2 regions of the Micromonospora sp. NPDC003944 genome follow, and region 2 is predicted to be linked to the other one. Evidence: riboswitches for the same ligand, from Rfam matches in the RefSeq annotation. Region 2 holds a riboswitch; the other holds the start of a gene.
The links. Region 2 has a riboswitch for thiamine pyrophosphate ahead of ACWER9_RS29420 (ECF transporter S component). Riboswitches for the same ligand answer to the same signal wherever they lie in the genome.
Positions count from the first base shown of each region.

Region 1: it holds a riboswitch for thiamine pyrophosphate, as region 2 does, so the genes downstream of both, thiE (thiamine phosphate synthase) here and ACWER9_RS29420 (ECF transporter S component) in region 2, are expected to answer to the same signal.

Region 1 covers NZ_JBSGIV010000053.1:40,079-49,807, forward strand. The annotation lists gene ACWER9_RS23720 (ThuA domain-containing protein) at 1-4,450, opposite strand, end outside; TPP riboswitch at 4,762-4,871, shown strand; gene thiE (thiamine phosphate synthase) at 4,866-5,492, shown strand; gene thiO (glycine oxidase ThiO) at 5,489-6,643, shown strand; gene thiS (sulfur carrier protein ThiS) at 6,634-6,834, shown strand; gene ACWER9_RS23740 (thiazole synthase) at 6,831-7,610, shown strand; gene ACWER9_RS23745 (thiamine phosphate synthase) at 7,607-8,239, shown strand; gene thiD (bifunctional hydroxymethylpyrimidine kinase/phosphomethylpyrimidine kinase) at 8,236-9,021, shown strand; gene thiC (phosphomethylpyrimidine synthase ThiC) at 9,039-9,729, shown strand, end outside.
Region 2 covers NZ_JBSGIV010000092.1:9,187-18,915, reverse strand. The annotation lists gene gndA (NADP-dependent phosphogluconate dehydrogenase) at 1-1,160, opposite strand, end outside; gene ACWER9_RS29440 (thiamine-binding protein) at 1,350-1,646, opposite strand; gene ACWER9_RS29435 (hypothetical protein) at 1,938-2,378, shown strand; gene ACWER9_RS29430 (energy-coupling factor transporter transmembrane component T family protein) at 2,637-3,437, opposite strand; gene ACWER9_RS29425 (ABC transporter ATP-binding protein) at 3,434-4,864, opposite strand; gene ACWER9_RS29420 (ECF transporter S component) at 4,968-5,558, opposite strand; TPP riboswitch at 5,633-5,737, opposite strand; gene ACWER9_RS29415 (alpha/beta fold hydrolase) at 5,843-6,673, shown strand; gene ACWER9_RS29410 (sugar isomerase domain-containing protein) at 6,730-7,479, shown strand; gene ACWER9_RS29405 (DUF6328 family protein) at 7,621-8,124, shown strand; gene ACWER9_RS29400 (acyl-CoA dehydrogenase family protein) at 8,210-9,729, shown strand, end outside.

The sequences.
Region 1 (9,729 bases), on a different contig from region 2:
CCGGCTGCGGGTTCTGTACCGCCCCGGCGATCTCGCTGCGGAACTCGATCCGCCGCGTCACCGCCGAGCCGGCCGTGTTGTCCGCGATGAAGTCGAGCTTCAGGTAGTTGTCGTCGTCGGCCTGCACGAGCAGACCGGCCTGCTGGTACTGCTCGTTCAGCAGACTGCCGTCGACCTTCGTCTCCAGGGTCCAGTCGCCCGACGGCGCGGTCTGGAGGATGAAGTTCTTCGGCCCGGTGTTGTCGGTGCCGTAGATGTCACCGTTCGGCACGTCGATGCGCAGCGCGCCACCGGTGACCCGGTAACCGTTCGGGTCCTCCCGCAGGATCGCGTCCCAGCGGCACTTGTCAAGCGTGCTGCCGTTGAACTCGTCCGACGGGTCGACCGGCCCGGCCGGGGCGTCCGGCGTCACCTGGAACGAGTCGAAGGCCGCGTTGACGACCGGCGCCTCGGTGCCGCCGTTGAGGGCGAAGACCCCGATCCGCGGGTTGGTGATGCCGGCGAGCGCGGCCGAACGGCCGACCGGGGTGAAGGTCTGCCCGTCGGCCGAGACGGCCGCGGTCAGGTTCGTCCCGTCGCTGGTGACCCGCAGGTACACGGTGTCACCCGCCGGTGCGTTGGTGGCGTCGGCGGCCTCGTTGCGAGGCGTGCCGGCCGTCTCCCGGATGAACTCCACCCGACGGCTGCCGTTGTACAGCAGATCCACCTTGGCGTAGTTGTCGTCGTCGCCGTACACCAGCAGGCCTGCCTGCTGGTAGTTGGCCGTCACCGGGAGGGTGACCTTGGTGGTCATCTCCCAGGCGCCGGTGGGCGCCGGCTGGAGCACCAGGTTCGTGGCGTCGTTGCGAGCGCCGTAGAGGTCACCCACCGCGGTGGGCAGCTGGAGCGCTCCGCCACTGAGCGAGTAGAGCTGGTTCTCCCGGATGACGCTGGTCCAGCGCTCCTTGTCGAGGCTGTTGCCGTTGAAGTCGTCCGAACGCGCCCCGAAGCAGGACGTGTCCGGGGCATCGACCCGCACCGGCACGGTGGCGTACGACTTGGCGCCCTTGCTGTCGGTCACCGTGAGGGTGGCCGTGAAGGTGCCCGCGCTGGTGTAGGTGTGGCTGGCGTCCAGGGTGGTCGCCGTGCCGCCGTCACCGAAGTCCCAGGCGTACGTCAGCGGGGTGTCGCCCTCGGCGTCGGTGGCCGTGCCGTCGAAGGCGACGGTGACCGGTGCGGTGCCGGTGGCCGGGGTGGCCGTGGCGCTGACCACCGGCGGCCCGTTCTCGGTGACACCGCGGCCGACGAAGTCCATCCAGTTGACGTTGAACAGCGAACCAGTTCCGCCGTTCGGGTCGCGGGCCAGGAAGTACAGCGAGCCGCTCGCGGCGCCGGTGACCGGTGCGCTCACGTCCGTGTACGTCTGCCACCCGCCGGTCGCCGGCACGGTGGCCGTGGCGACCACAGGTCCGTCGACAGCACCCGCGCGAACCTCGATCCGACCGCCAGCGGCGGCCGAGGCGGCCCGGAACCGGATCTCGGTGATGTTGGTCAGGTTCGCCGGAGCGACCGACCACCAGTCACCGTCCTCGATGAACCCGATGTTCTGACCACCGCCGGCGGTGTCGGCGCCGGTCTCCCGCTGCACGCCGGGGTCGCCCCCGCCGGTGCTCACCGGGGCGCGCCCGGTGGCGGTGAAGTACTCGGCCTGCTTCTGCTTGGGCTGCAGGACCTCGATCTGCCGGCCGGTCAGGGCACCGGAACCGCCGGCACCACCCTCGTCGGTGTAGGTGGCCTCGAAGACCGCGAAGACGTTCGCCTCGGCGCCGTGCCCGGAGGCGAGCGACGTCTGGACGGTGCCGGTGCAGCCGGTGTGCTGCTCCAGCGGGTGGGCGTGCTCGTCGTGACCGAGCAGCACCTGCAGCCCCACCTTGGCACAGTCGATCTGCCCGTCCTCCGGGTCGGTCACCTTGATCGAGTAACGGACCTGATCGCCCCAGTTGAAGAAGCCGCCCTCCGGCGGGAACTCGATGGAGACCGTCGGCGCGGTGTTGCCCACGGTGACCGGCACGTTCGCCACCGCGGTCCGGCCCTTGGGGTTGGTGACGGTGAGCTGGGCGGTGTAGTTGCCCGCCGTGGCGTACGTGTGCGTCGGGTTGGCCTCGGTCGAGGTCTGCCCGTCGCCGAACGTCCAGGCGTAGCTGAGCGTGCCACCGTCCGGGTCCCGGGAGCCGGCACTGGAGAAGGTGACTGTCAACGGCGCCGGACCCGAGGTCGGGTCGGCGGACGCCGCCGCGATCGGCGCACGGTCACCGGCGGTGTAGTCGATCCGGTAGACCGCGGAGTTGTCGTTGTTGCCGCCGAAGCCGCTGCCCCACTCGATCAGGTACAGCGCGCCGTCCGGGCCGAACTCGAAGTCCATCGGCCGGATCATGCTCATGCCGGTGAGCAGTTGGTTGATGTCCACCAACGACTTGCCGTCGGGGGTCACCTGCATGGTGTACATCTTGTTCTGGTTCCACTCGCCGAGCAGCGCCTTACCGTCGTAGTACGCCGGCCACTTCCGGTTGGAGTTGAGGTCGGCGTCGTAGCGGTAGACCGGGCCACCCATCGGGGCGCCGCCGCCGCCGATCTCCGGGTAGCGCGCGTCACCGGCGTACCCGTAGTCGACGGTCGCCGGGACCACCGGCGGGAGGTTGGTCAGGCCGGTGTTGTTCGGCGAGTTGTTCACCGGTGCGGCGCAGTCGAACTTCGCGCCGCTCGGGCCGGACGGGAACGTGTAGTCGTTGTACGCCTCGTTCGTGCCCGTGCAGTACGGCCAGCCGTAGTTGCCCGGGGTGACGATGTTCCACTCGACCAGACCGCGGGGGCCCCGGTTCGGGTTGTCGGTGTTGGCGTCCGGCCCGTAGTCGCCGACGTACAGCGTGTTGGTCTTCGGGTCGGTGCCGATCCGGAACGGGTTGCGGAAGCCCATCGCGTAGATCTCGGGACGGGTCTTCTCGGTGCCCGCCGGGAAGAGGTTGCCGGCCGGAACGGTGTACGTGCCGTCGTCCTCCGGGTGGATCCGGATCACCTTGCCGCGCAGGTCGTTGGTGTTCGCGGAGGTGCGCTGCGCGTCGTAGTCCTGGCGGCCCGCCCGCTCGTCGATCGGGGTGTACGAGTTCGACTCGAACGGGTTGGTGTTGTCACCGGTGGCCAGGTACAGGTTGCCGTCGCCGTCGAAGGTCATGCTGCCGCCGGCGTGGCAACAGGTGTTGCGTTGGGTGTCGACCCGCAGCACCTGCTTCTCGCTGGCCAGGCTGATGGTGTCGCCGGTGACCGTGAAGCGGGACAGCAGGTTGCGGGTGACCCCGTCGTTCGGGGCGTAGTACAGGTACACCCAGTTGTTGGTGGCGAAGTCCGGGTCGAGCCGGATGCCGATCAGACCGTCCTCGTTGCCGGTGAAGACGTCCAGGTCGACGGCGGTGACGGTGCTGCCGGTGTCCGGCTTCACGATCTGCACGCGACCGTCGCGCTCGATGTAGAAGACCCGCCCGTCGGGGGCGATGTCCAGCTCCATCGGGTTGCTGGTGTTGCTGTCCAGCGTGACCTTCTCGAAGTTCGACGTCTTCGAGGCGCCGCAGTCGGCGTTCTCGACGCCGGCCGCGGTCCGGATCCCGCCGAGCAGGTGGGAGAGGAACTCGGGCTCGGCGTACGACTCCCGGGTGTGCCCCAGGCCCGTGTACCAGGACCGGCCACCGTCGTAGTCCTGACACCAGGCGACCGGGTGGTCCGCACCCATCGCGCCGGCACCGGGGGTGTAGCTCTTCTCGTCCAGGCTGGCCAGCACGTGTACGTCCGGCCGGGGGTTGGACTGGTAGTTGTACCACTCGTCGAACCGGGACCAGCGGTCCGGCAGACCGGCCGTGGACGGGTGCGCGTGGTCTTCCACCTTGACCGTGGCCGTCTGGTTCTGCGGGTGGTTGGCGAAGTACGCGCCGACCAGGTCGCCGTACCAGGCCCAGCTGTACTCGGTGTCCGACGCGGCGTGGATGCCGACGTAGCCGCCGCCCGCCTTCACGTAGCGCTCGAACGCCGCCTGCTGGTCGGCGTTGAGCACGTCACCCGTGGTGGAGAGCCAGATCACGGCCTTGTACTTGGCCAGGTTGGCGTCGGTGAATGCTGCGCCGTCCTCGGAGTTGTCCACCGTGAATCCGTTGGCAGCGCCGAGCTGCTGGATGGCGGCGATGCCGGTGGGGATGGAGTCGTGCCGGAAGCCGGCGGTCTTGGAGAAGATCAGGACGGAGAAGGGATCGGCCGCGGCCTTTGGCGCCTTCGGCACCACCTGGCTGACCGGGGCTGCGGCTTGCGCATCCCGTGGGGGAACCTGGGCGGCCGCCTGGGCAGGCGCGCCGAACAGGGTGGTCGAGGCCATGGCCAGGGAGATCAGGGTTGCGGTGATGGGTACGCGGGCACGACGAGAACGGGACACGCCGCCTCCTGTGTCGTAGTGACAGAGCTCGCGGGAGTCGGCTCGCCGAAGGCCGTCCCTGATGGAGCCGGTGGTCACACCGTGCCAAGGTGCCCCCACCGACATTTTGTCGAATCGCTGAACAAATTAATTCGGCTGGCTCGATGTCGGGCAAGATGCGGACGGGTAACGGTTCTGCAACGGGGGGCGACATTCCGAACAGGACCGTATGAAGTGCCCCATGGATCTTGCTCGTTCTCCCGCCGGCCCACCCCGCCGGCCGTCGCCGACCGCGCCTTGGCAGGCCGGCGGATCTGTCGTACGGTGACACGCAAGTAACCCACGGGAGCCCGGTGTACCGGGCTGAGAGGGGGGCTGACAGCCCCCGACCGTCGAACCTGATCCGGGTAATGCCGGCGCAGGGAGGAGCGTTGCCGTGCCGTCCCTGGGGCGATTGCATCTCATCACCGACACCCGACCCGGTCGTGACCCACTCGCCGTGGTTCAGGCCGCCCTCAGCGTGGCCCGCGCCGACCTCGTGGTGCAGGTGCGGGTCGAGGACTCGGCCACCGACCGCGAGGCGTACGACCTGGCCCGGCGGGTGCTGGCGCTCTGCGTGTCGTACGAGGCGACCTGCCTGGTCAACGACCGGTTGCACGTGGCGCTGGCGGTGGGCGCCGCCGGTGGCCACGTCGGTGCCGACGACCTGCCGGTGGCCGCTGCCCGCCGGGTGCTCGGCCCCACCGGCGTGCTGGGGGCCACCGCCCGCGCGCCGGGCCCGGCACGCGAGGCCGTCGCGGCGGGAGCCAGCTACCTCGGCGTCGGGCCGTGCCACAGCACCAGCACCAAGACCGGGCTGCCAGATCCCATCGGGCCCGCCGGGGTGCGCGCCGTCGTCGAGGCCGTCGACGTCCCGGTCATCGCGATCGGCGGGGTGACCGCCGCCCGGGTGCCGGCGCTGCGGGCCGCCGGGGCGTACGGGGTGGCGGTGGTCGGTGCCGTCGGTGCCGCCGCCGACCCGGCACGGGCGACCGCGGAGCTGATCGAGGCTTTGACGTGCTGACCGGCCGGTCCCCGTCACCGCCGTCGAGCGACCGGGCCCGGCCGGACGTGGCAGTGGTGGGGGCGGGGCCCATCGGGCTGGCGATCGCCTGGCGTTGCGCGACCCGAGGGCTGCGGGTGGAGCTGCACGACCCGGCACCCGGCTCGGGGGCGTCGGCGGTCGCCGCCGGCATGCTCTCCCCGGTCGCCGAGGCGTACTTCGGCGAGCGGCAGCTGACCGGGTTGCTGCTGGCGTCCGCCGCCCGCTGGCCGGCGTTCGCCGCCGAGCTCACCGCTACGACCGGCGTCGAGATCGGCTACCGGACCGAGGGCACCCTGATGGTCGGCCTCACCGGCGACGACCTGGCCGAGGCGCGCCGGCTCTGGGCGTACCAGCAGGGTCTGGGCCTGCCCGTGACGCCGCTGCGCCCCAGCGAGCTGCGCGACCGCGAGCCGGCGCTCGCCCCACGGGTGCGCGGTGGCGCGCTCGCGCCCACCGACCACCAGGTCGACCCCCGTCTGCTGGTGCCGGCGCTGCGCACGGCCGCGCAGCGGGCCGGCGCGGTGCTCGTGCCACGGCCGGTCCGACACCTGTCCGATGTGGACGCCAAGGTCACCGTGGTCGCCGCTGGCTGCGAGACCGCTGCGCTCACCGGCCTGCCCGTGCGGCCGGTGAAGGGCCAGGTCCTCCGGCTCCGCGCGCCCGACGGCGTCGCGCCGGGCTTCCGGCACGTCATCCGGGGGTACGCCGACGGCGAGCACGTCTACCTCGTGCCCCGCGCCGGCGGTGAGGTGGTGCTCGGCGCGACTGTCGAGGAGCGCTCGGACACCACTGTCACCGCCGGCGCCGTGCAGCGGCTGCTGCGCGCCGGGGTCGACCTGCTGCCCGAACTCGCCGAGTACGAGCTGGTCGAGGCGGTCGCCGGGCTGCGCCCCGGCACCCCGGACAACGCGCCGATCCTCGGGCCGCTGCCCGATCGGCCGGACGTCCTGGCCGCCACCGGGCACCACCGGCACGGCATCGTGCTCACCCCGGTCACCGCCGACCTGATCGCCGATCTGGTGCTCGGCGGCGTACCCGACCCGCTGCTGACGCCCTTCCGCGCCGACCGTTACGGCGCTGCCGCCCGGGGCGGGCCTGAACCGACGACCGAGGGGGAGCTGTGGAGTTGACGGTGAACGGGGCCGGGCGCAACGTCGCCGCTGGCGCTTCCGTGGCGGACCTGGTCAGCGACATCGTGCCGCACGCGCGCGGCGTGGCGGTGGCGATCAACGGCGAGGTGGTGCCCCGAACCGGCTGGTCGGCCCGCGCGCTGTGCGACGGTGACCGGGTCGAGGTGCTCACCGCGGCGCAGGGCGGGTGAGCGGGGTGCCGTTCGAGCTGGGTGGACAGACCTTCACCTCGCGGTTGATCCTCGGCACCGGCGGTGCCGCGAACCTGCACGTGCTGGAGCAGGCGATCCGGGCTTCCGGCACCGAGCTGGTCACGCTGGCGCTGCGCCGGGTGGGCACCGCACCGGGCTCCACGGGCGGGCTGCTGGAGTTGCTGGACCGCTGCGGCGTACGCCTGCTGCCGAACACCGCAGGCTGCCACACCGCGACCGAGGCGGTGAAGGTGGCCCGGCTGGCCCGGGACGCGTTCGACACCGACTGGGTCAAGCTGGAGGTGATCGGCGACGAGCGGACGCTCCTGCCCGACGGGGTGGAGCTGCTCCGCGCCGCCGAGGAGTTGGTCTCCGACGGTTTCACCGTGCTGCCGTACACGAGCGACGATCCGGTGCTCGCCCGCCGTCTCGCCGACGTGGGCTGCGCCGCGGTGATGCCGGCCGGCTCCCCGATCGGGTCGGGGCTCGGGGTCGGCAACCCGCACCACATTCGACTCATCCGGCAGGTCGTGGACGTGCCGGTGATCCTCGACGCCGGCATCGGCACGGCGTCCGACGCGGCCCTGGCCATGGAGCTGGGCTGCGACGGGGTGCTGCTGGCGAGCGCCGTCACCCGGGCGGCCGACCCGGTGGCGATGGCCACCGCCATGCGGTACGCGGTCGAGGCCGGGCGTCTCGCCGCCGGCGCCGGCCGGATCGAGCGTCGCTTCCACGCGCTCGCCTCCACGCCCGACGAGGGAAGACCCGAGCTGTGACCCCGCCGTCCGGGATCGTCGTCCTGACCGATCGGCTCGTCGCGCGCGGTGGGCTCGACCGGGTCGTGGCGGGGGCGGTGGCCGGGGGAGTGCGCTGGGTGGTGCTGCGGGAGAAGGATCTGCCGCGCGCCGAGCGGGCCGCCCTCGCCGCCGACCTGCGCGCCATCCTCGCCGACGTCGGCGGAACCCTCGTCGTGGCCGGCCCCGACCCGCTCGGCGGCGACGCCGTGCACCTGCCCGCTGCCGGCCCGTACCCACCGCCGACCCACGGCCTCGTCGGCCGCTCCTGCCACGACCGGAGCGAGCTGGACCGCCTGTCCACCGAGCACTACGCCACCGTCTCCCCGGTCTGGCCGACGAAGACCAAACCCGGCTACGGCCCGCCCCTGGGCACCGACGGCCTCCGCAAGCTGATCGAGGTCAGCCCGGTGCCCGTGCTGGCCCTCGGCGGAATCGAAACCCCAGACCAGGTGACCGCCTGCGTAGGAGCCGGAGCCACCGGAGTGGCAGTGCTGGGCGCGCTCATGCGAGCAAAGAACACCACCGAAACAGCCGCCACCCTGACCAGCGCTTTCCAAGAGGCGGTCACCCCTGAGCTGACCCAAACCGCAACCAAGGGGGATACGTGACACCGCGCACCACCCTCACCATTGCCGGCTCGGACTCCGGCGGCGGCGCCGGCATCCAGGCCGACCTGAAGGTCTTCGCCGCGTTGGGCGCGTACGGCACCAGCGTCCTCACCGCGGTCACCGCGCAGAACACCCGGGGTGTCGACGCGGTGCTGCCGTTGCCTCCACGCACGGTCACCGAGCAGTTGGACAGCGTGCTCAGCGACTTCGCCGTCTGCGCGGTGAAGACGGGAATGCTCGGCACCCCGGCGATCGCGGACGTGGTGGCCGAGGCGGCGCGGGACGGTCGACTGCCGCAGCTCGTCGTCGACCCGGTGCTCGTCGCCACGAGTGGTCACCGGCTCGGCGTGGTGGGCGCGGTGGAGCGGCTCCTGCCGTACGCCCGGGTGGCGACCCCGAACTGTGCGGAGGCCGCGGCGCTCACCGGACGCCCGGTGGACGACGTGGCCGCGATGGTCGTGGCCGCCGAGGCCCTGGGGGCCGGTGGCCCGGAGTACGTGGTGGTCACCGGCGGTGACCTGGACGGGGGTGAGGCGGTCGACGTGCTGCACGGTGGCGGCGTCACCACCCTGTTGCGCGCGCCCCGGGTGGAGACCCGGCACACCCACGGCACCGGGTGCTCGTTCTCGGCGGCGATCGCGGTGCGGCTCGGTCTGGGCGATCCGGTGCCGGCCGCCGTGGGGACCGCCAAGGAGTACGTGCTCCGTGCGCTGACCGGCGCGCGGGGCTGGGAGCTGGGCGCGGGGCGCGGGCCGTTGAACCACTTCGGCTGGTCCGCTTGATCACCAGGGAGGCTGTCATGCACGCACGAGGCAAGGTGTACGTCGAGGGGTCCCGGCCGGATGTCCGGGTGCCGTTTGCGGAGGTGGGGCTGACCGGCGACCTGCCGCCGGTGCGGCTCTACGACACGTCCGGGCCCGGTTCGGACCCGTCGGTGGGGTTGCCCGCACTGCGGGGCCCGTGGATCGCCGAGCGGGGTGACGTGGCGCCGGTGCGGGGTGCGGGCACGCCGCTCGCCGGGCGGGGTAACCGTCGGCCCACCCAGTTGGCGTACGCGCGGGCCGGTGTGGTGACGCCCGAGATGGAGTTCGTGGCGATCCGGGAGAACGTCGACCCGGAGCTGGTACGGGCCGAGATCGCGGCCGGTCGGGCGGTGCTCCCGCTCAACGTGAACCACCCGGAGTGCGAGCCGGCGATCATCGGCAAGGCGTTCCTGGTCAAGGTGAACGCCAACATCGGCACCTCGGCGGTCAGCTCCTCGGTGGCCGAGGAGGTGGAGAAGCTGACCTGGGCCACCCGCTGGGGCGCGGACACCGTGATGGACCTGTCCACCGGCAAGCGGATCCACGAGACCCGGGAGGCGATCGTCCGGAACTCGCCGGTGCCGATCGGGACGGTGCCGATCTACCAGGCGCTGGAGAAGGTCGGCGGCGACCCGGTGAAGCTGAGCTGGGAGGTGTTCCGGGAGACCGTGATCGAGCAGGCCGAGC
Region 2 (9,729 bases):
GGCTGCTCGTCGTACGCCTCGCGGATCCGGTTGAGGAAGCGGGCCCGGATGATGCAGCCGCCCCGCCAGATGGTCGCGGTGCCGCCGAGGTCGATGTCCCAGTTGTATTCCTGGCTGCCCGCGCGGATGTGGTCGAAGCCCTGCGCGTACGCGACGATCTTGGAGGCGAGCAGCGCCCGGCGGACGTCCTCGACGAAGGTTTCCCGGTCGCTGACCTGCCACTTCTCACCCGCGTCGGGGAACGCCCGGCGGGCCGCCTCGCGCTGGTCGACATGCCCGGAGAGCGAGCGGGCGAAGGTCGCCTCGGCGATTCCGGTGATCGGAATGCCCAGGTCCAGAGCGCTCTGCACGGTCCACCGGCCGGTGCCCTTCTGCTCGGCCCGGTCCTGCACGACGTCCACGAAGGACCGGCCGGTCGCCGCATCGGTGTGCGCGAGCACGTCGGCGGTGATCTCGATGAGGAACGACTCCAGCTCGCCGCTGTTCCACTCGCGGAAGATCTCCGCGATCTCGGCCGGCGTCGCGTCCAGGCCGGCCCGGAGCAGGTCGTACGCCTCGGCGATGAGCTGCATGTCGGCGTACTCGATGCCGTTGTGCACCATCTTGACGAAGTGCCCGGCGCCGTCCGGCCCGACGTGCGTGCAACACGGCACGCCGTCCACCTGGGCGGCGATCTTCTCGAACATCGGCCCGAGCTTCGCGTACGACTCGGCGGAGCCGCCCGGCATGATGCTCGGCCCGCGCAGCGCGCCCTCCTCGCCACCGGAGACGCCGGTGCCGCTGAAGTGCAGGCCCTGCGCCCGCAGTGCCTCCTCGCGACGGCGGGTGTCGGCGAAGTGGGCGTTGCCGCAGTCGACGATGATGTCGCCCTCGTCCAGCAGGGGCACCAGCTCGTCGATCACCGCGTCGGTGGGCGCGCCGGCCTTGACCATGACGATGACCGCGCGGGGTCGCTCCAGGGACGCCACGAAGTCGGCCATCGTCTCGCCCGGCACGAACGTGCCCTCGTCGCCGTGCTCGGCGACCAGGCTGCGGGTGCGCTCCGGCGAGCGGTTGTGCACTGCCACCGTGAAGCCGTTGCGAGCCAGGTTGCGGGCCACGTTGCGGCCCATCACCGCCAGCCCGGTCACACCGATCTGTGCCCTCGCCTGATCAGCCATTCGTGCCGCCACCTCTCGTCACACCACTATCAGCGTTTGGAAACTTACCGTGATGTGAGCCGATACGGACCAGTGACCGACGTCCCGTTACTGCACGTAGTGCCCGCGTTGCCGATGGCGGCTCGGGCTTCCGGCAGGGGTCGGTGAGCTCCGCGCAGGGAAACCTGTCGTCATTGCCTGCCGCGTACGTCAGCCTTCGGCGAGACGGGCTTCGATTCGGGCGATCTTCCCGGTGAGCGCGTCGGTGACCCCGGGACGGACGTCGGCCTTGAGCACCACACTCACCCGGGGCGCCTGCGCGGCGACCACGTCGACCGCCTGCTTCACCACCGCCATCACCTCGTCCCACTCGCCCTCGATGGTGGTGAACATGGCATCGGTCCGGTTGGGCAGGCCCGATGCCCGAACCACCCGTACCGCCTCGGCGACGAGGTCACCCACCGAGTCGTCCCCGCCGAGCGGGGTGATCGAGAACGCGATCAGCATGTGCCGATCGTGCCAGTAAATCGGGTGCGCGTCCGCTCTGGCGGCGGTTAGGGTACGGCCATGCGTTACTGACGCCCCACCTTCCGAGCCGGCCCGCCGCCCCCGCGCCGCGGTCCGTGCGCTCGCGGGCGTCCCGCAGGTCCCCTCCGCCGTTTGGCGGCGCTGGCTGTGTCCGACCCCGGCGAGCAGTCCCTTCCCTGTTCGGCCGTCGCATCGCGGCGGTCACCAGCCGATCCGACCGACCGCCGACGCGCGGGACCGGCCAGTCGGTCGGCACCGAAGGAGCCCCGGATGCCTGCCAGGCGTAACCCGAAGAAGACCCGTACCCCGAGAGCGACGCCCCGCGTCGTCGACCCGGCGGCTGTCCTCCCCGCCCTCGACCTCCCGGTCGATCCGGCCCTGCCGGCAGCACTTGCGGGACCGGCGGCCGTGGCCGATCCGGCGCTGCCGGCGGCGCTGGTCGATCCGGCGCTGCCGGCCGTGCTGGCGGGACCGGCGGCTCTGGCCGGGCCGGAGGTGCCGACGCTGCCGGCGGCTGTCCCGGACGAGGTGGCGCCACCTGTCGACGTGCCGGCAGCGGTCGACGCGCCGACGGTGGGAGAGCTGCCGAAGCCCACCGGACGACCGACGGCACCAACTGCCGGCCCGCCGCAGGGCGGCGGCAAAGGCTCCGCCGGCGGCCGTTCCCAGCAGGCCGGTCAGGCCCGCCGCTACGCCTTCCGCCGCAGCTAGAGAGCCACCCCGGCCCTCGCCCCTCGTTCCGTCGATCTTGCACTTTCTGTCCCCCGCAGCACCGACAAACCGGGATGAATGAACGACAGAAACTGCAAGATCGACGGCGATGGGGCGGGGCCGGTGCGGGGCAGGGGGGCCGGGCTGGGTGGTGACAGCAACATCAGGGATGTAGTGGCCTCCGACGCCACCGAGACCACTAGATCCCTGATGTTGTGCGGATCTCGCCACCGGGCGGCGCGGGGCCGGGGCTTCGGGTCAGCTGATCAGGGGGCGGAAGGTGCCGAGGAGGATGCTCGTGGTCAGGGCCGCTCCGGCCAGGACTGCCGCGCCGGTGATGAGGAGCGCGTCGGCGCTTGTGAAGTGTTGGCGGCGGGCGACGGTCCGGGGTGTGCCGGCGTCGAAGCCACGCGCGTCCATGGCCACCGCCAGCCGCGTGCCTCGACGGATCGCCCCGACCAGCAGCGCGAACGCGGTGGAGGTGAACAGCCGCAGCTTCGCCACCGGGTTGCGTCCCGCGTCCACACCCCGCGCGCGCCGCGCCATGCTGATCATCTGCCACTCCTGACCGAGCAGCGGCACCAGTCGGAACGCCGCGAGCGCCCCGATCGCGAAGCGGGCCGGCGCCTTGGCGTTCTGGATCAACGAGTCGGCCAGGTCGGTCGGGTCGGTGGTTGCGAAGACGATCACGCCGGGCAGCGCCACCGCGAACACCCGCAGCACCAGGCCGAGCGCGGTGAGCAGCACGCCGGTGGTCACCAGCACCGGCCCGACGTCGAGCAGGACCCGACCGGATCGGTCGGCGGCGAACAGCACCAGAGTGACCAGGATGCCGGCGGCGCTGAGCAGCAGCGGCAGGGCCCGCCGGGCCAGCACCCGGTAGCGGATGCCGAACAGCGGCAGGACTGCCAGTTCGAGGGCGATGGCGATCGCGGGGGCCACCGGGTCGAGGGTCGCCAGGAGGGTGAACGAGAAGACAAGTGCGGCGGCGACCTTCGCCACCGGGTTGCGACGTGCCAACGGCGCGTCCGGCGCGGCGACCGGCTCGATGCTGATCATCGCTGGTCGTCCGGGGCGCGTCGCAGGGTGACGGTGCGGTCGGCGAGCGCGGCGACGAAGTCCGCGTCGTGGGTGACCGTGACGACGCCGTGGCCGTCGTCGCGCAGGTCGGCGAAGAGGTCGACAAGCTCCCGCCAGGTCCGCCGGTCCTGGCCGAAGGTGGGTTCGTCGCAGATCAACAGGCGTGGCGCGGTGGCCAGGGCCGTCGCCACGCTCAGCCGCCGCGCCTCGCCACCCGAGAGGGTGTACGGGTTGGCAGCGGCGAGCCGGGCCAGCCGCAGCCGTTCCAGTAGCCCGGCCACGGTCTCCTTGACGGCAGCCTCGGGTTGGCCGGTCCGGCGTGGGCCGAGCGCCAGCTCGTCGAAGACCGTGCTCGTGACGAACTGGTGCTCCGGGTCCTGGAAGACCGACCCGATCCGGCGGGCCAGCGCGGGGGCGCGCCAGCGGTGCGGGGGAGCGCGGTGGTCCGCGCCGGCCAACTCGGCGGAGGCGGTGACCCGCCCGGCGCCCGGTCGGAGCAGACCGCCGAGCAGCAACGCCAGGGTGGACTTGCCGGCGCCGTTCGGTCCGCGCACGGCGAGCGCCTCGCCGGCGCGTACGGTCAGGTCGGTGTGGCCCAGCCGGGGTGGGAGGCCGAGCCGGTCGGCGGTGAGCAACAGCTCCCCGGGGCCGGCGGTGGCGGCCCGGGGCGCGATGGGGTGACCGGGCACCCAGACCCCCTCGGCGGCCAGCGCGGCACCGTGGTCGGCGAAGACGGCCTCGGGCGTGCCGTCCGCGCGGACGCCCCCGCCCGGTTCCAGGACGACCACCCGGTCGACAAGCGGCAGCGCCTCGGCGACCCGGTGCTCCACCAGGATCAGCGTGGTGTCGGCGTCCAGCGCGCCGGCCACCGCGCGTCGGATCAGGTCGGCCCCGGCCGGGTCGAGGTTGGCGGTCGGCTCGTCGAGCAGCAGCAGCGCGGGGCGCAGGGCCAACGCGCCGGCAAGGGCGAGGCGTTGCTGTTCACCACCGGAGAGCGCCGCGGTGTTGCGGTCACGGGAGTACGGGAAGCCGACCCGGTGCAGTGCCTCGTCCACCCGGGGCCAGATCTCGTCGGCCGGCACTCCCCGGTTCTCCAGCCCGAACGCGACGTCGTCGCCGCAGCGCGCCATCACCAGCTGGGTCTCCGGGTCCTGGAAGACGATGCCGACCCGCTCCCGCCCCTTACGCGGGTCGAGCCCGTCGATCTCGACGGTGCCCTCCTGCTCGCCGGAGTCGTCGGGGAGCAGCCCGGCCAGCGCGCTGAGCAGGGTGCTCTTGCCGGCCCCGGACGGCCCGAGCAGCAGCACCCGCTCCCCGGCCTCCACCCGCAGGTCGACGCCGCGCACCGCCCAGGCCCGCCGCCCGGCGTGCCGCCACCCGAACCCCCGCAGAACAACCGCGCCCACCGAACCCCCTCCCGCTTGGTTTCTCGCTGTCGATCAAGAGGTTTGCGTCAGGATTCCGCCTCTGGTTGACGCAAACCTCTTGATCAACGAAGTCGGACCGGGGTCAGATCAGGGTTCGGTTGCGGCCCACCGGGAAGCGGTCCAGGACGCCGGTGTTGGCCAGCGCCCGGGTGAGCAGCCAGCCGCCCGCTCCGGCGATGACGGTGGCGCTGACGATGGTGAGCAGCGCGTACGGGATGCGGTAGTCGCCAAGCGCGTAGTCGACGTTCCAGACGAAGAAGTCGAACAGCGCGGCGCTGAGGCCGGTCAGCGCACCGGCGAACACGGCGGTCGGCAGCCGGAACGACCGGTACCGGAAGGCGGCGAAGGCCAGCTCGGCGCCGATGCCCTGCACGATGCCCTGCGGGATCACCGTGCCGGCCCACTGGCTGCCCAGCAGCGCGGACAGGACGGCGGCCACGGTCTCGCAGTAGAGCGCGGCCCCGGGCTTGCGGATAACCAGCCCACCGATCACCGCCGGCATCAGCCAGACACCGTAGAGCAGGGTCTGCGCCGGCGGGAAGAAGGCGAACGCACCCTCGGTGGCGCTCCAGACCAGGCCCCAGGCCCAGAAGATGACGCCGAAGGCGACAGCGATCACCGAGGCGACCACGATGTCGATGGTGCGCCAACGGTTGGTGGTGGTGTTGTCCATGGTGTGCTCCCAGTTCTAGGAAGAGAACCAGGAGAAGACGCACGCCGCGCCCGGTGGCACCGGACTGCGGCGCGGCTGGAGGTCGACCGAACTCCCTGCGCTGGCATTACCCAGATCAGGTTCGAGGGTCTGCGGGCGTGCCCGCACTCTCAGCGCTGTGCGCTCCCCTGTCGGATATGAAGTTGTCTCGCTGACGCTAACACCGCCCGGGGGTACGGGGACAGCAGGCACCCGCCTGACCTGCGGGAGCGACCGCGGCAGCCGGTCTGGGTACGCTTCCGATCATGCGGGTTGACGCGCGAGGCTTCACGTTCGAGGTGACCGTCGACGGTCCACCGGGCGGCGTACCCGTCCTGCTGCTGCACGGTTTTCCGCAGCACAGCGGCGAGTGGGACGACGTGGTGCCGACGCTGCACGCCGGCGGGCTGCGCACGTACGCGCTGGACCAGCGCGGCTACTCGCCGGGCGCCCGGCCCACGGCGGTGGCCGACTACCGGATCCCCGAACTCGTCACCGACGTGGTGGCGGTGCTCGACGCGCTCGGTCTGGACGCCGCGCACCTTGTCGGTCACGACTGGGGCGCGATCGTGGCCTGGGCGGTCGCCGCCCGGCACCCCGAGCGGGTCCGCACGCTTACCGCGGTGTCCGTGCCGCATCCGGCGGCCATGGCGCACGCCCTGGCCACCGACGGCCAACAGAAGGCGCGCTCGTCGTACATCGCGCTGTTCCGCAAGCCGGACAAGGCGGAGAAGGTGCTGTTGGCGTGGCACGCCACCGCACTGCGCAAGCTGCTCGGCGGAGTCGGCGACCCGTCCCGGGTGAACAGGTACGCCGACCCGATGCGCGAGCCGGGGGCGCTCACGGCCGCGCTGAACTGGTATCGGGCCATGTCCCGCCGGGACCTGGCCGACGTCGGTCCGGTCGCGGTGCCCACCACGTACGTCTGGAGTGACCGGGACGTCGCCATCGGCCGGACCGCCGCCGAGGCGTGCGCGGCGAACGTCACCGGGGACTACCGCTTCGTGCAGCTGCCCGGGGTGAGTCACTGGATTCCGGACGCGGCGCCGGCCCCGCTCGCCGAGGCGGTCCTGGCCCGGGTCGGCGGGACGGCCTGAGCGGACGGCGGACGCCAACGGGCCGGCTGGCCCGCACTTCGATCGACGGAGGACGTATGACGGTGAGTGCCGAGGACTACCTGGCCGTGGTGACCGAGACCATCGGCAGGGTGGCCGCCAGCCAGCGGGAGGCGGTGGGGCGGGCCGCCGACCTGATCGCCGACGCCGTCCGAGCCGACGGTGTGGTGCACGCGTTCGGCACCGGGCACTCGGAGGCCCTGGCCATGGAGATCGCCGGGCGGGCGGGCGGGCTGGTGCCGACCAACCGGATCGCGCTGCGCGATCTGGTGCTGCTCGGCGGCGAACCGGCCGAACGGCTCGGCCCGCTGCTGGAACGGGACCCGGCCGTCGCCCGCCGCCTCTTCGAGTTGGCCCCGGTGCGTCCCACCGACGTCTTCGTGCTCGCCTCGAACTCCGGGGTCAACGGCGCGATGGTGGAGTTCGCGACGCTCGTGAAGGAGCACGGTCACGGGCTGGTGGCGATCACCTCGGCGCAGCACTCCGGCCGGATGACCTCCCGACACCCGTCCGGGCGCAAGTTGAGCGACCTCGCCGACGTGGTGCTCGACAACGGCGCGCCGTACGGGGACGCGACGCTGCCCCTGCCCGGCGGCGGCGCGGTCGGCGCCGTCTCCTCGATCACCGCCGCGCTGCTGGCCCAGCAGGTGACCGTGGAGGTGGTGGCGCGCCTGTTGGCGGCGGGAGAGCGGCCCCCGGTCTACCTGTCGGCGAACATCCCGGACGGCGACGCGCACAACAACGAGCTGGAAGCGCGGTACGCGGGCCGGATCCGACGCGGGGCCTGACGCGCCGACGGGGTGACCGACGTGCGTCACCGGGATGAACGGCAGATGTCGTGAACCCGTTTCGCGCTAGGCCGGGTGGGGCATTGGCGTTGCTGCCGGCGGGCGGGACCGCCGGCAGTAGCGTCTCACCGGAGGTAGCGCGTGTCCAAGGAGACCGAGAAGCAGCGTTGGCAACGCAACTTCGCCGACCTGTTGCAGGAGTTGCGGGTCGCGCAGACCGGTGTGCAGATCCTCTTCGCCTTCCTGCTCACCCTGCCGTTCAGTAACGGGTTCACCGAGACCACGGAGTTCCAACGCGACGTCTACATCGTGGCGTTGCTCGCGGCGGCCGCCGCCACCGCGATGATCATCTCGCCGGTGGCGTTCCACCGGGCGCTGTTCCGGCAGGGGCGCAAACCGGAGCTGGTGCGGTTCGCCCACCGGATGGCCAGCGGTGGTCTCGCCTTCATGCTGATCGCGATGGTCAGCGCCGTCCTGCTGATCACCGACTTCGTGCTGGACCGGCCGATCGCCTTCCTGCTCAGCGCCCTGACCGGGCTGTGGTTCCTCGCGTTCTGGATGATCCTGCCGTTCGCCCGGCGCAACTGGGGCGAGGACGACATCGACGACGATGACGACGACCCGGACACGACCATCGGCCGCTGACCGCGCGATCTTCACGCACCGCTACCCCTGGGTAACAACCGGGGGTAGCGTTGTGGTAGCCGCACCGAGCTTCGAGGGGGCAGCCGTGACCACGACGCAGAACGGCCGACCGGCACCGGACGGCCCCGACTCGGAACACCCCGCCAACGCCGCGGCGCCACTGCCCGCAGAAGCCGGACAGGTCACCGAGAAGGAGGCCCGACAGGTCGCCGAGGCCGCCCGCGAGTCCACCTGGGACCGGCCCAGCTTCGGCAAGGAGCTGTTCCTCGGCCGGTTCCGGCTCGACCTGATCGACCCGTGGCCCCGGTCCGACCCGGACGACGTCGCCCGCGCGGAGGAGTTCCTCGGCCGGTTCCGGGCCTTCCTGACCTCCGAGGTGGACGGCGCGGCCATCGAACGGGACGCGTCCATACCCGACTCGGTGTTCCAGGGCCTCGCCGACCTCGGCGCGTTCGGCATGAAGATCGACCGGAAGTACGGCGGTCTCGGGCTGAGCAACCTGCACTACTGCCGGGCGCTGATGCTTGCCGGTTCGGTCAGCCCGGCCATCGGGGCGCTGCTCTCGGCGCACCAGTCGATCGGCGTGCCGCAGCCGCTGAAGATGTTCGGCACCGCCGAGCAGAAGCAACGCTTCCTGCCCCGGCTCGCCGCCGGTGAGGTGTCCGCGTTCCTGCTCACCGAACCGGATGTCGGCTCCGACCCGGCCCGCCTGGGCACCATCGCCGAGCCCACCGACGACGGCACGGGTTACCGGCTCAACGGGGTGAAGCTCTGGGCCACCAACGGCATCGTGGCCACCCTGCTGGTGGTGATGGCCCGGGTGCCGGCCAGCGAGGGACGTCGGGGCGGGATCACCGCGTTCGTGGTGGACGGCGACAGCCCCGGCATCACCGTCGAGCGGCGCAACGAGTTCATCGGCCTGCGCGGCCTGGAGAACAGCCTGACCCGGTTCCACGACGTGTTCGTGCCCGCCGAGAACGTCATCGGCGGCGAGGGCAAGGGGCTCAAGATCGCCCTGACCACCTTGAACACCGGCCGGCTCTCGCTGCCGGCCATGTGCGTGGGCGCCGGCAAGTGGGCGTTGAACGTGGCCCGCGGCTGGGCCGCCGACCGGGTCCAGTGGGGACGGCCGGTGGGCGAGCACGAGGCCGTCGCGCAGAAGCTCTCCTTCATCGCCGCCACCACGTACGGCATGGAGACGATGCTCGACCTCTGCTGCCTGCTCGCCGACGACGACCGCAACGACATCCGGATCGAAGCGGCACTTGTCAAGCTGTACGCCAGCGAGATGGCCTGGAAGATCGCCGACGAGCTGATCCAGATCCGGGGCGGGCGCGGCTACGAGACGGCCGACTCGCTGGCCGCCCGTGGCGAACGCCCGGCCGCCGTCGAGCAGATGCTGCGCGACCTACGGATCAACCGGATCTTCGAGGGCTCCACCGAGATCATGCACCTGCTGATCGCGCGGGAGGCCGTCGACGCCCACCTGTCCGTGGCCGGCGACATCATCGACCCGGACGCGGGGCTGGGTCGCAAGGCCCGAGCCGGCGCGCGAGCGGGCGCCTTCTACGCGAGGTGGCTACCCACCCTCGCCGTGGGCCGGGG